DNA from 2 places in the Nocardia halotolerans genome. Region 1 is predicted to be linked to the other one. Evidence: riboswitches for the same ligand, from Rfam matches in the RefSeq annotation. Region 1 holds a riboswitch; the other holds the start of a gene.
What was found. Region 1 has a riboswitch for cobalamin ahead of metE (5-methyltetrahydropteroyltriglutamate--homocysteine S-methyltransferase). Riboswitches for the same ligand answer to the same signal wherever they lie in the genome.
Positions count from the first base shown of each region.

Region 1 (5,389 bases):
GCTTCGGGTGGGACATGCTGATGGATGAGTACTTCGGGAATGCTGCACGATCGGGTCGCAGCGGCCCTGCCGCCGCGTCAGTCGTGGCAGAGTTGCAGTCGCCGGGGATGTCGCGACCAAATTGTCGGTCAAAGCCGTGAGAGCGTCCGAGCTCGGCCGGCTGAGCTGAGCTGTTCTGCGCAGGCTTCGATGTGGCGCAATCGGGGCTGTGGTGGGGGAGGGAACTCACGTCGTGTACGACCTGAAATCTAGCCTCAGGGCAGGCCGGTCACCAGGACGTTGGCGGCCTCCAGTGCGCGGGTGCACGGATCGGGTGGGTTGTGTGCCGCAGGGCTGTCGGAGGCTCGGATGTAGACCGAGCCGGTACCGGCAGGAAGGAGGATCTCGCATTCTCGGTCGGCCGTGCGGTCCTGAATCCCGGTGCGCCCGCCCACCGTGGTCTCGGTGGCTGAGGGTTTGGCCTTCCTGATGGCCTCGAGTGGGAAACTCGTGGAGAGAATGCCGAGGTGGTAGGCCCAAACCGCTTTGGAGTCCTGCCAGGTGCAGTACTTCCAGTCGGGTTTCTCGGTTGTGGTGGAGGTCTTGGTGTCTGCGTCGATACCCATCTGTCGCAAGTGGTCTGGCGCGATCTCTGTACAGGGGTTCCACAGGGCAGTGGCAGCGGATGTGGTGGATTCGTCGGGCTGGTCGGATGTCGATGTACATGCGCCGAGAGCAAGGGCCAGCGCTGCGATGAGTACTGGTGCTGTCGTTGATTGCACGTACGGTCCTTCTGCGGGTGCGGTGACGTGGGGCGAGGGCTGATCCGGTGCGCGTGCCGACTATCCGGCTCTAGTCGGCCGGTTTCGCCAGTGCTTGGTGGCTTGCTTGCACGTGTAGGGGTCGCGCGCGGTCCGCGTCGGCTGTCGTTGCCGACGCGGACTCGCAACTATCCGCTCAGCGCAGCGCCTCCGCCGCGGCGACGAGGTTGCGCAGGGATGCTTCCACCTCGACCGGTCCGCGGGTCTTCAGGCCGCAGTCGGGATTGACCCACAGGCGTTCGGCGGGAACAGCTTTCAACGCCGCGTTCAGTGAGGTCGTGATTTCCTCGACGGAAGGTACGCGCGGGGAATGGATGTCGTAGACACCCGGCCCCACGCCGAGATCGAAACCCGCGGCGTTGAGGTCGTCGAGAACCTCCATATGCGAGCGAGCCGCCTCGATGGAGGTGACGTCGGCATCGAGTCCGGCGATCGCGCCGATGACTTCACCGAACTCCGAATAGCAGAGGTGGGTGTGGATCTGGGTGGTGTCGGCGACGCCGGCGGTGGCCAGGCGGAACGAGTCCACCGACCAGGCGAGGTAGGCGGGTTGTTCGGCCGTCCGGAGCGGGAGCAGTTCGCGCAGTGCGGGTTCGTCGACCTGGATGATGCGTGCGCCGTTGCGTTCGAGATCGGTGACCTCGTCGCGGATGGCGAGCGCGACTTGGCGGGCGCTGTCGGCGAGCGGCTGGTCGTCGCGGACGAAGGACCAGGCCAGGATGGTGACGGGTCCGGTGAGCATGCCCTTGACCGGTTTGGTGGTGCGGGACTGGGCGTAGCCGATCCAGTCGGTGGTCATCGGGGTCGGCCGGGTGACGTCGCCGAACAGGATCGGGGGGCGCACGCAGCGGGTGCCGTAGGACTGGACCCACCCGTTGTCGGTCACCGCGAAACCGTCGAGAAGTTCGGCGAAGTACTGGACCATGTCGTTGCGTTCGGGTTCGCCGTGAACGAGCACGTCGAGGCCGAGTCGTTCTTGGAGGGCGATCACGTCGTCGATCTCGGCGCGCATGCGGGCGACGTATTCGGTCTGGTCGATCTCGCCCTTGCGCAACGCCGCACGGGCCAGCCGGATCGCGGAGGTCTGCGGATAGGAGCCGATGGTCGTGGTCGGCAGCAGCGGCAGCTCCAGGTGTGCTCGCTGCTCGATCCGGCGCTGGTCGGCAGGGGCGCGTTTGATGTCGGCCGGGGTGAGGGCCGCCAGCCGTGCGCGGACGGTGTCGTGGTGCAGACGGGGGTCGGTGCGGCGCGACTGTGCTGCGTCGTGGGCGGTCCGCAGTTCGGCGGCGACGGCAGCGGTGCCCTGGGTGAGTGCCGTTGCCAGAACGCGGATTTCGTCGACCTTCTCGGCGCCGAAGGCCAGCCAGGACCGCAGCCGGTCGTCCAGTGTTGTTTCCGGGGTCAGCGAATAGGGGACGTGCAGCAGCGAGCAGGAGCTCGACACCGCAACTCGGGTCGCGCTGCCCAGCAGTGCGCCGAGGGTGCTCAGCGCGGCTCCGAGGTCGGTGCGCCAGATGTTGCGCCCGTCGACCATTCCGGCGACCAGCAGTTTGCGCGACAGGGCCGGAACCGAGGCGACTGCGTCGACGGTGGTTCCCGCGGTGAAGTCGAGTGCGACCGCTTCGACCGGGGTGGCGGCGATCTCGGCGAGGGCCGCGTCGGTGTGGCCGAAGTAGGTGGCGAGAAGGATCGCGGGCCGGTCGGCGGGCGAGGCGAGCTCGGTGTAGGTGGCACGGACGGCGGCCAGCTCGGTGTCGCTGAGGTCGGTGACCAGGATCGGTTCGTCGATCTGGACCCATTCCGCTCCGGCGGCCGCGAGCCGGGTGAGCAGGTCGCGGTAGAGCGGGACGAGCTCGGCGAGGCGGTCCAGTGGCGCACCGACGGCGTGCTTGGCCAGCTTCAGGAAAGTGAGCGGTCCGATGACCACGGGCCGGGCGGGGATGCCGAGGGCCTCGGCTTCGGCAAGCTCGGCAAACAACTTGGCCGGGTTCAGGGAAAACTGTGTCGCCGCATCGACTTCGGGGACGAGGTAGTGGTAGTTGGTGTCGAACCACTTGGTCATCTCGAGCGGGGCGATCGTGTCGGTGCCGCGCGCGGCGGCGAAATAACGGTCGAGCGGGTCCGCGATATCGGCGACTCGCGCGGGTAGGGCGCCCAGCAGCACGGCGGTGTCGAGCACTTGGTCGTAGTAGGAGAAGGTGCCCACAGGAATCGAGTCCAGCCCGGCGGCGGCGAGCGCACTCAGATGGGTGTGACGCAGCTCGGCGGCGACGCTGTGTAGGTGGTCTGCGTCGGCTCTGCCGGCCCAGTAGGCCTCGGTGGCGCGCTTGAGTTCGCGGTTCGGCCCTACTCGGGGCAGCCCGAGAACGGTGGCGGTGAAGGGGGTGGGCGAAATGGACATGATCATCGTCTCCGGTGCAGATGCGGATAGCCATCGCCTGTCGCGGGAAGCACCGACCGCCGACCACGCGAACGCGCAGCTGTGCCCGCGTTCGTTCCGGACCGAGTCCGGTGGGTCGACGAGTTGTCGGTCCGTGCGCCCAATCCTCGAGGCGGAGGCCGCCGGACACGGCGTGTCCGGCACAGCGGGCAGGTCTTCGGACTTGTGGGCACCGGCCTGATTCGGCCGACCTAGTGGCCGTCGCTTCCCAGGCGGATGCCCAGTGCTCGATGACGGCGGTCGTTCCCACTCACCGCTGCGGGACAGTCCCGGATTCTCACCGGGTTCCCTCTCGCCGGATACCGGTATCCCGGTGTCCGGTTCGACACGATCACTGAAGTTCGGGGCTCCGACTCTGCACGGTGAACGTGAACCAGCTGCGTCTGCCATCCTAGTCCAGGAGCTCCACCCGCCGGTGGGCTCCCATCAGATGACGCTCGTCGTCAGCGAAGGTGGTGTCGTACTCCGTCGGTGCGATAGCCCGCAGCCGCCCCGCGGGGGCGGACCGGCCCGCGGTCACCGCTGAACCGGCGAGGACTGCGGATCTCCTTGGTGGTGAGCGTGGCGGGCCGGCGAGACGGTGGTGGCGACTACTTCGCGGGCGCTGGAACCGCCAAATTCTCGCAGTAGGCGCCGGGCACGGCGCGAGGATCGTCGAGAAGTACTGGTAGGCCGAGACCGGCGCGAGCGGGCCACCGACGGTGATGAGGCCGCCCAGTGCGCCGAGCGTGGCTGCGCTGAGCACGCACCCGGCCACCGTGGCACCGACCCACGGCCCAGCAGCATGATCACCGGGCTGGCGATCGCTGCGCCCGCGGCTCCACCTACCTGTGTGCAGTCTCCAACTCTGTCCAGCGGTAGGGGGAGTAGGGGACAAGCGTGATTCGAACCGGACCCGCTGTCGCGAAATCGGGGTCTGTTGCTGATCACTCACCCGCGCAGCAGGTCGGCCATACCGAACGGGTGGCGCCGGGCCGGGTTCGTGAGCCTTCGCGCCCCCGCCGCACAGTTTGAATTGAGTTCAGAAAGCTATTGACCGGCTTCGCTGAGACCCCTACTCTCAACATTACTGAATCTGATTCAAGAACTGGGAGGTGTGATGGTCAGCAACCGGCGTGGCGAGGCCTCGCGGGCGGCACTGCTGGCGGCGGGCAAGGTCGCGTTCAGCAGTGACCGCTACGAAGAGGTCTCGATCGTTGACCTGGCACGTTCGCTCGGGGTGGCCGCGGGGTCGATCAGTTACCACTTCGGCGGGAAGCGGGGCTTCTACCTGGCCGTTATCGAACAGGCGGCCGAGGAATTCTGGGGCAGCCTGCTTGCCATGCGCGGACCCGCGCTGGAGCGGTTGACCCGGGGCATCGACCTCCTTCTCGATGAAGCCGAGCGGCAGCCGCGGGCCTTCGAAGCGCTGTTCGCCGATGTGGCCGACGCCGAAGTGCGCCAGATCCGCGACCGGCACCGAACCCGACTGACCGACGCCCTGGTCATCGAGGTGACCGGTTCGGATGCCTCACCGGTATTGCGTGCCGCGATGAACGGCTTCGCGTCGTTCATCGAGGGGCTGGTTCTGCACTGGATGCATACCCGTGACATCAGCCGCGAGCAGGTCAAGGACCTGGTCGTCGGCAACGTGTTCGGCACGATCCTGGCCGCACTGCGTACCGACCCGAATATCGAACTGACCCAGCGGGCCGTCGACGCCGCGCTCTCGGATCCTCAAGCCGTGGCCTTCCTCGGTTCCTTGTCCACCATGTCGAAGACGACGGAGTGATCATTGATGTCTGCAGTTCTGCCCACCGGTCCCGCGCGGATCGTCGAGACACCGTTCGCCCGAGCGGTCGCGTGGGTCATCGGTCCCCGGGGGTTGCGCAGCCGAGCCGCGTTGCGGCGCGAGGTCGAGGGCAAGGTGGTCGTGATCACCGGTGCGTCGTTCGGTGTCGGCGAGGCGACCGCGCGCTGGTTCGCCGCCGCCGGGGCCCGGGTGGTGATCGCCGCCCGAACCATGGATCGACTGCTTGAGGTGGCCGAGGAGATCAATGCCGCCGGCGGCGAAGCATTTCCGTACCGACTCGATCTCACCGATGAGCAGTCGGTGGCCGAGTTCGCCGAGGCGGTGCGGTTCGACCTGGGGGAAGTCGATGTGCTGATC
Region 1 is NZ_JBHSDL010000025.1:264,695-270,083, reverse strand. Features, by position in the region: gene ACFO5K_RS19760 (hypothetical protein) at 1-132, opposite strand, end outside; gene ACFO5K_RS19755 (DUF3558 domain-containing protein) at 255-761, opposite strand; gene metE (5-methyltetrahydropteroyltriglutamate--homocysteine S-methyltransferase) at 937-3,207, opposite strand; cobalamin riboswitch at 3,372-3,576, opposite strand; gene ACFO5K_RS19745 (hypothetical protein) at 3,632-3,985, opposite strand; gene ACFO5K_RS19740 (TetR/AcrR family transcriptional regulator) at 4,340-5,011, shown strand; gene ACFO5K_RS19735 (SDR family NAD(P)-dependent oxidoreductase) at 5,018-5,389, shown strand, end outside.

Region 2 (5,389 bases), on a different contig from region 1:
CCGGTCCACATCGAGGCCACGAGCCGCGACGTCGGTGGCGACCAGGATGTCGAGCGCGCCCGACTTCAGCTGACCGATGGTGCGTTCGCGCTGGTTCTGCGCGATGTCACCGTTGATCGCCGCGGCGGAGAACCCGCGCGAGCGCAGCTTCTCGGCCAGCTCCTCGGTGGCCTGCTTGGTGCGCACGAAGATGATCATCGCCTCGAAGTCCTCGACCTCGAGCACACGGGTGAGGGCATCGAGCTTGCGCTGATGCGACACCTGCACATAACGCTGGGTGATGTTGGTGTTGGTCGTGGTCTTGGACTTGACCGTGATCTCGACCGGCTCGTTGAGGTACTGCTTGGAGATCTTGCGGATCGCACCCGGCATGGTGGCCGAGAACAGCGCGACCTGCTTGTCCTTGGGGGTGTCGCGCAGGATGCGCTCGACGTCCTCCTGGAAGCCCATCTTCAGCATCTCGTCGGCCTCGTCGAGCACCAGGTAGCGCAGCTCGGTCAGATCGAGCGTGCCCTTCTCCAGGTGGTCGATCACACGACCGGGCGTACCGACGACGACGTGGGCGCCACGGCGCAGACCCGACAGCTGCACGCCGTAGCTCTGCCCGCCGTAGATCGGCAGCACGTGCAGACCGGGGATGTGCGAGGAGTACTTGCCGAAGGCTTCGGCGACCTGGATCGCGAGCTCACGGGTCGGCGCGAGCACCAGCGCACTCGGCTTCTTCTGCGCGGTGTCCAGATTCATCAGGATCGGGATCGCGAATGCCGCGGTTTTGCCGGTACCGGTCTGGGCCAGGCCGACGACGTCGGCGCCGGACAGCAGTGGGGGAATCGTGGCCGCCTGAATCGGCGACGGAGACTCGTACCCCACGTCGGCGATGGCCGCGAGAACGCGGTCATCGATCCCGAGATCGGCGAAAGTCGGGCCGTTGTCGTGCCTGTCGTCGTCGGCAGGAACGCTGTCGACCTCATTTGTGTTCATTGACCACCAGTTTACTGCCTGCCGGTAGCTACCCCAACCACCAGGTGAATACGGTGAGACCTATGCAACTGCCGAACCGCTCAGTACATCAGGAACCGGACGCGGCGACGGTGCCGGTCGCGGTCGTCCAATTCGCCCCGGAAACCGACCCGTCGGCCAATCTGGTCACCTTGCGTGAGCATGTGCGCACCGCCGCCGAAGCGGGCGCCCGGGTGGTGCTCGCACCCGAATACTCGATGTTTGCGGTGCCCCGTCTCGACGAGCGGGTGCTCGCGATCGCCGAGCCGCTCGACGGCCCCTTCACCACCGGGCTGGGCGCGCTCGCAGCGGAATTCGGAGTGTTCCTGGTGGCCGGTGTGGTGGAGCTGCCCGCGCCCGGAGCGCGGCGGATCAGCAATACGCTGGTGGCGCACGATCCCGGCGGCGCGGTGGTGGCGGTGTACCGCAAGGCCCATCTCTACGACGCGTTCGGCCAGCTGGAGTCCGATGTCGTGGCGGCCGGTCCGCTGGCCGAGCCGGCGACCTTCGCCGTCGACGGTGTGATCTTCGGCATGCAGACCTGCTTCGATCTGCGTTTTCCGGAGGGTTGTCGGCGTGTCGCGGTGGCGGGGGCGCACGTGCTGCTGCTGCCCGCGCAGTGGATTCCGGGCCCGGCCAAGGTGGACCAGTGGACCACGCTGCTGCGCGCGCGGGCCATCGAGAACACGATCTATGTGGCGGCGGCCGATCAGTGCGCGCCGCTGGGGGCCGGCGCGTCGATGATCGTGGACCCGGCAGGTGCGGTGCTGGCCGAACTCGGCGACGGACCGGGCGTACTCACCGCCACGATCGACCCCGCCCAGCTGGTGAAGGTGCGGGCCGCCAATCCCAGTCTGTCGCTGCGCCGCTTCGCCGTCACCGAACCTGTGTCGCCCGGCGCTGCCGCGGAGTAGTTTCGAGGTGATGGTCTATCCGGATCGCGCGGCCGCGGGCCGCGCCCTCGGCACCGCCCTCGAGCACCTGCGCGGCACCCGGCCCCTGGTACTCGGGTTACCGCGCGGCGGCGTGCCGGTGGCGGCGGCGGTGTGCGCGGCCGTCGACGGCGAGCTGGATGTGCTGCTGGTGCGCAAGCTCGGCCTGCCCGAGCACCCCGAACTGGCGATGGGCGCACTCGGTGAGACCGGGATCGTGGTGCTCAATCGCGACGTCATCGAGCGCGCGGGCGTCACCGATGCGGCCTTCGCCGAGGTGGAGCAGGCCGAGCGCGCCGAGCTGGCCCGCAGACAGGCCACGCTGCGCCGAAGCGCCCCGAGCCCGCTCACCGGCCGCACGGTGGTGCTCGTCGACGACGGCATGGCCACCGGCGCGACCGTGCTCGCCGCCTGCCGGGTGGCCCGTGCCCAACGACCCGCCCATCTCGTGGTCGCCATGCCGGTCGCCGCCCCCGAGGCCGTCGACCGGGTGGCACGCGAATGCGACGAACTCGTCTGCCTGCACACACCGGCCGATCTGGGCGGGGTCGGCATGGCCTACGAGGATTTCCACCAGCTCGACGACGCCGAAGTCGTGGCCCTGCTGCGCTGACAGCGCACCGGTATACAGTGTGCGCGGCCGTCGGTACGGCCACGATCGATGAGGGAACCCGGTGCGAATCCGGGGCTGACGCGCAACGGTAACGGTCGAGTTCGAGGACCGGAGCCCGAATACTCCTCGGTCGCGCACGATGAATTTCTCGGCTCCGCGACTGGGCCGCTGATGAAGGAGTTCGGCGCCGTATGCGCATTTCTCTCCGGTACCTCGGTGCCGCCCTCACGACCGCGGTCCTGGTGCTCGGCACCGGTTGCGCCACCTCCGATTCGGCGCGCGAACCCGGTTCGCGCGCACCGGGTTTCCCGCTGACACTGCGGAACTGCGGGCAGGCCGTCACCATCGACGCCCCGCCGCGGCGAGCCGTCTCGCTCAATCAGGGTTCCACCGAGATCCTGCTGTCGCTGGGGTTGGCCGACCGCATGGTCGGCACCGCCACCTGGACCGACCCCGTTCGGGAGAACCTCGCCGCGGCCAACGACACCGTGCCCCGGCTGGCCGACAACAAGCCGTCCTTCGAGGTGGTTCTCGACACCGAACCCGATTTCGTCTCCGCCTCCTTCGGCGGCACGCTGGGCCCCGGCGGCGTCGCCGACCGCGCCCAGTTCGCCGGCCTCGGGGTACCGACCTACCTCTCACCCACTGATTGCGACGGCAAGACCGACGAGAGCGTGAACGCCGACGGCGCCCGCACCGAACCGCTGCGCATCGACACCGTGTACCGGGAAATCCGCGATCTCGCGGCGATCTTCGACGTGCGCGACCGTGGCGAACAGCTGGTCACCGAACTCCAGGGGCGCTTCGCCGCGGCGACCGGCGCGGTCCGCGCCGAAGGTGTTTCGCTCGCCTACTGGTTCGCCGACACCGCCACCCCGTACATGGCGGGCTGCTGCGGCGCCTCGGGCATCATCACCAACGCGGTCGGCGCGCGCAACATCTTCGACGACACCACCGACGAATGGCCGCAGGTGAGTTGGGAGAGCCTGCTCGACCGCGACCCGCGCGCCCTCGTGCTGGCCGATCTGAGCCGGCGCAAGCTCGCGGGTGACGCTCTCGACAGCAAGATCGCCTTCCTGGAATCGGATCCGGTGGCTCAGCGGCTGACCGCGGTGCGCGAACGCCGCTACATCGTGGTCAACGGGGCCGACCTGAACCCGTCGATCCGCACGATCGACGGTGTCGAGAAGGTCGCCGCCGCGATGAAGCGGTGGGGATGGGCGCGCTGACCCCGGCGCCGGCACGACGCGGCGCGAGTGCGGTGCTGGCCGGGTATCTGCTCGCCGGGCTCGTGGTGCTGGCTGCCTCGATCGCGGTCTGCATCACCTTCGGACCCGCCGATCTGTCGGTGCCCGATGTGTACGCGGTGGTGCTCGAGCACCTCGGTCTCGGGCAGGCGCAGGTGAGCCGGATCAAGGACGGCATCGTCTGGGAGCTGCGGCTCCCCCGCACGTTGCTGGCCGCGGTGTGCGGGGCCGGGCTGGCGCTGTGCGGGACGATCATGCAGTCACTGCTGCGCAACCCGCTGGCCGACCCGTTCGTACTCGGTATCTCCTCGGGCGCGTCGACGGGCGCGGTGCTGGTGGTGGTGCTCGGGGTCGGGGCGGGCGCGGTGTCGCTGTCGGCCGGGGCCTTCGGTGGCGCGCTGGTGTCGTTCGCGCTGGTGATGTTGCTGGCCGCCGGCGCGGGCGGTGGTACCTCGCGGGTGGTGCTCGCCGGAGTGGCGGGCACCCAGCTGTTCTCGGCGCTCACCTCGTTCATCGTGATCTCCTCCGCCGATGCCGAACAGACTCGCGGGGTGTTGTTCTGGCTGCTCGGCTCACTGTCGGGGACCGACTGGACCGATGTGGTGATCTGCGCGAGCGTCACGCTCACCGGTCTGGTCGTGTGCTGGACGCAGGCCTCGGCGCTGGACGCGTTCACCTTCGGCGACAGCAGCGCCGCCGCGCTCGGCATCTCGGTGCGCTGGGTCCGCGTGGCACTGTTCGGGATCACCGCGCTGATCACCGCGGTGCTGGTGAGTGCGGCGGGCGCGATCGGCTTCGTCGGGTTGGTGCTGCCGCACGCGGCGCGCTTGCTGGTCGGGCCGGGTCATCGGAGTCTGCTGCCGGTGGCCGCGCTGGCCGGCGCGATCTTCCTGGTCTGGGTCGACGCGCTCGCCCGCACGTTCTTCGCTCCGGCCGAGATCCCGATCGGGGTGGTCACCGCGTTGATCGGGGTGCCGGCCTTCGCGCTGATCCTGTTCCGGATGCGGGGCCGTCGATGACGTTGCGAGCCGTGGACATCGCCTGGACCAGGGGTGGGCAGCCGGTGCTGTGCGGGGTGAGCATCTCGCCCGCACCGGGAGAGACCATCGGACTGCTCGGGCCCAACGGGTCCGGCAAGTCCTCGTTGCTGCGGCTGCTCGGCGGCCTCGACAGCCCCGACCGGGGGCAGGTGCTGCTCGACGACACCGATGTGCGTGCGCTGCGGCGCCGTCAGGTGGCGCGCCGGGTGGCCATGGTCGAGCAGCACGCCGACACCGAACTCGACATCACCGTGCGCGAGGTCGTGCGCCTGGGCCGGATTCCGCACGGCGGGATGTTCGGCGGCGACGAGGCGGCCGATCGCGAGGCGGTCGAGCGGGCGCTCGGACACACCGGCATGAGCGGACATGCCGCCCGGCGCTGGCACACCCTCTCGGGCGGGGAACGTCAGCGTGCGCAGATCGCCAGGGCCCTGGCGCAGGAACCCGACGAACTGCTGCTGGACGAACCGACCAACCACCTCGATATCCAGCACCAGCTCGAGATCTTGGCCTTGGTCGCGGCACTGCCGCTGACCAGCTACATCGCGCTACACGACC
Region 2 is NZ_JBHSDL010000014.1:876,008-881,396, forward strand. Features, by position in the region: gene ACFO5K_RS14660 (DEAD/DEAH box helicase) at 1-981, opposite strand, end outside; gene ACFO5K_RS14665 (carbon-nitrogen hydrolase family protein) at 1,044-1,913, shown strand; gene ACFO5K_RS14670 (phosphoribosyltransferase) at 1,924-2,544, shown strand; cobalamin riboswitch at 2,556-2,689, shown strand; gene ACFO5K_RS14675 (ABC transporter substrate-binding protein) at 2,736-3,773, shown strand; gene ACFO5K_RS14680 (FecCD family ABC transporter permease) at 3,761-4,810, shown strand; gene ACFO5K_RS14685 (ABC transporter ATP-binding protein) at 4,807-5,389, shown strand, end outside.
Region 2: another riboswitch for cobalamin. It lies ahead of ACFO5K_RS14675 (ABC transporter substrate-binding protein); the one in region 1 lies ahead of metE (5-methyltetrahydropteroyltriglutamate--homocysteine S-methyltransferase).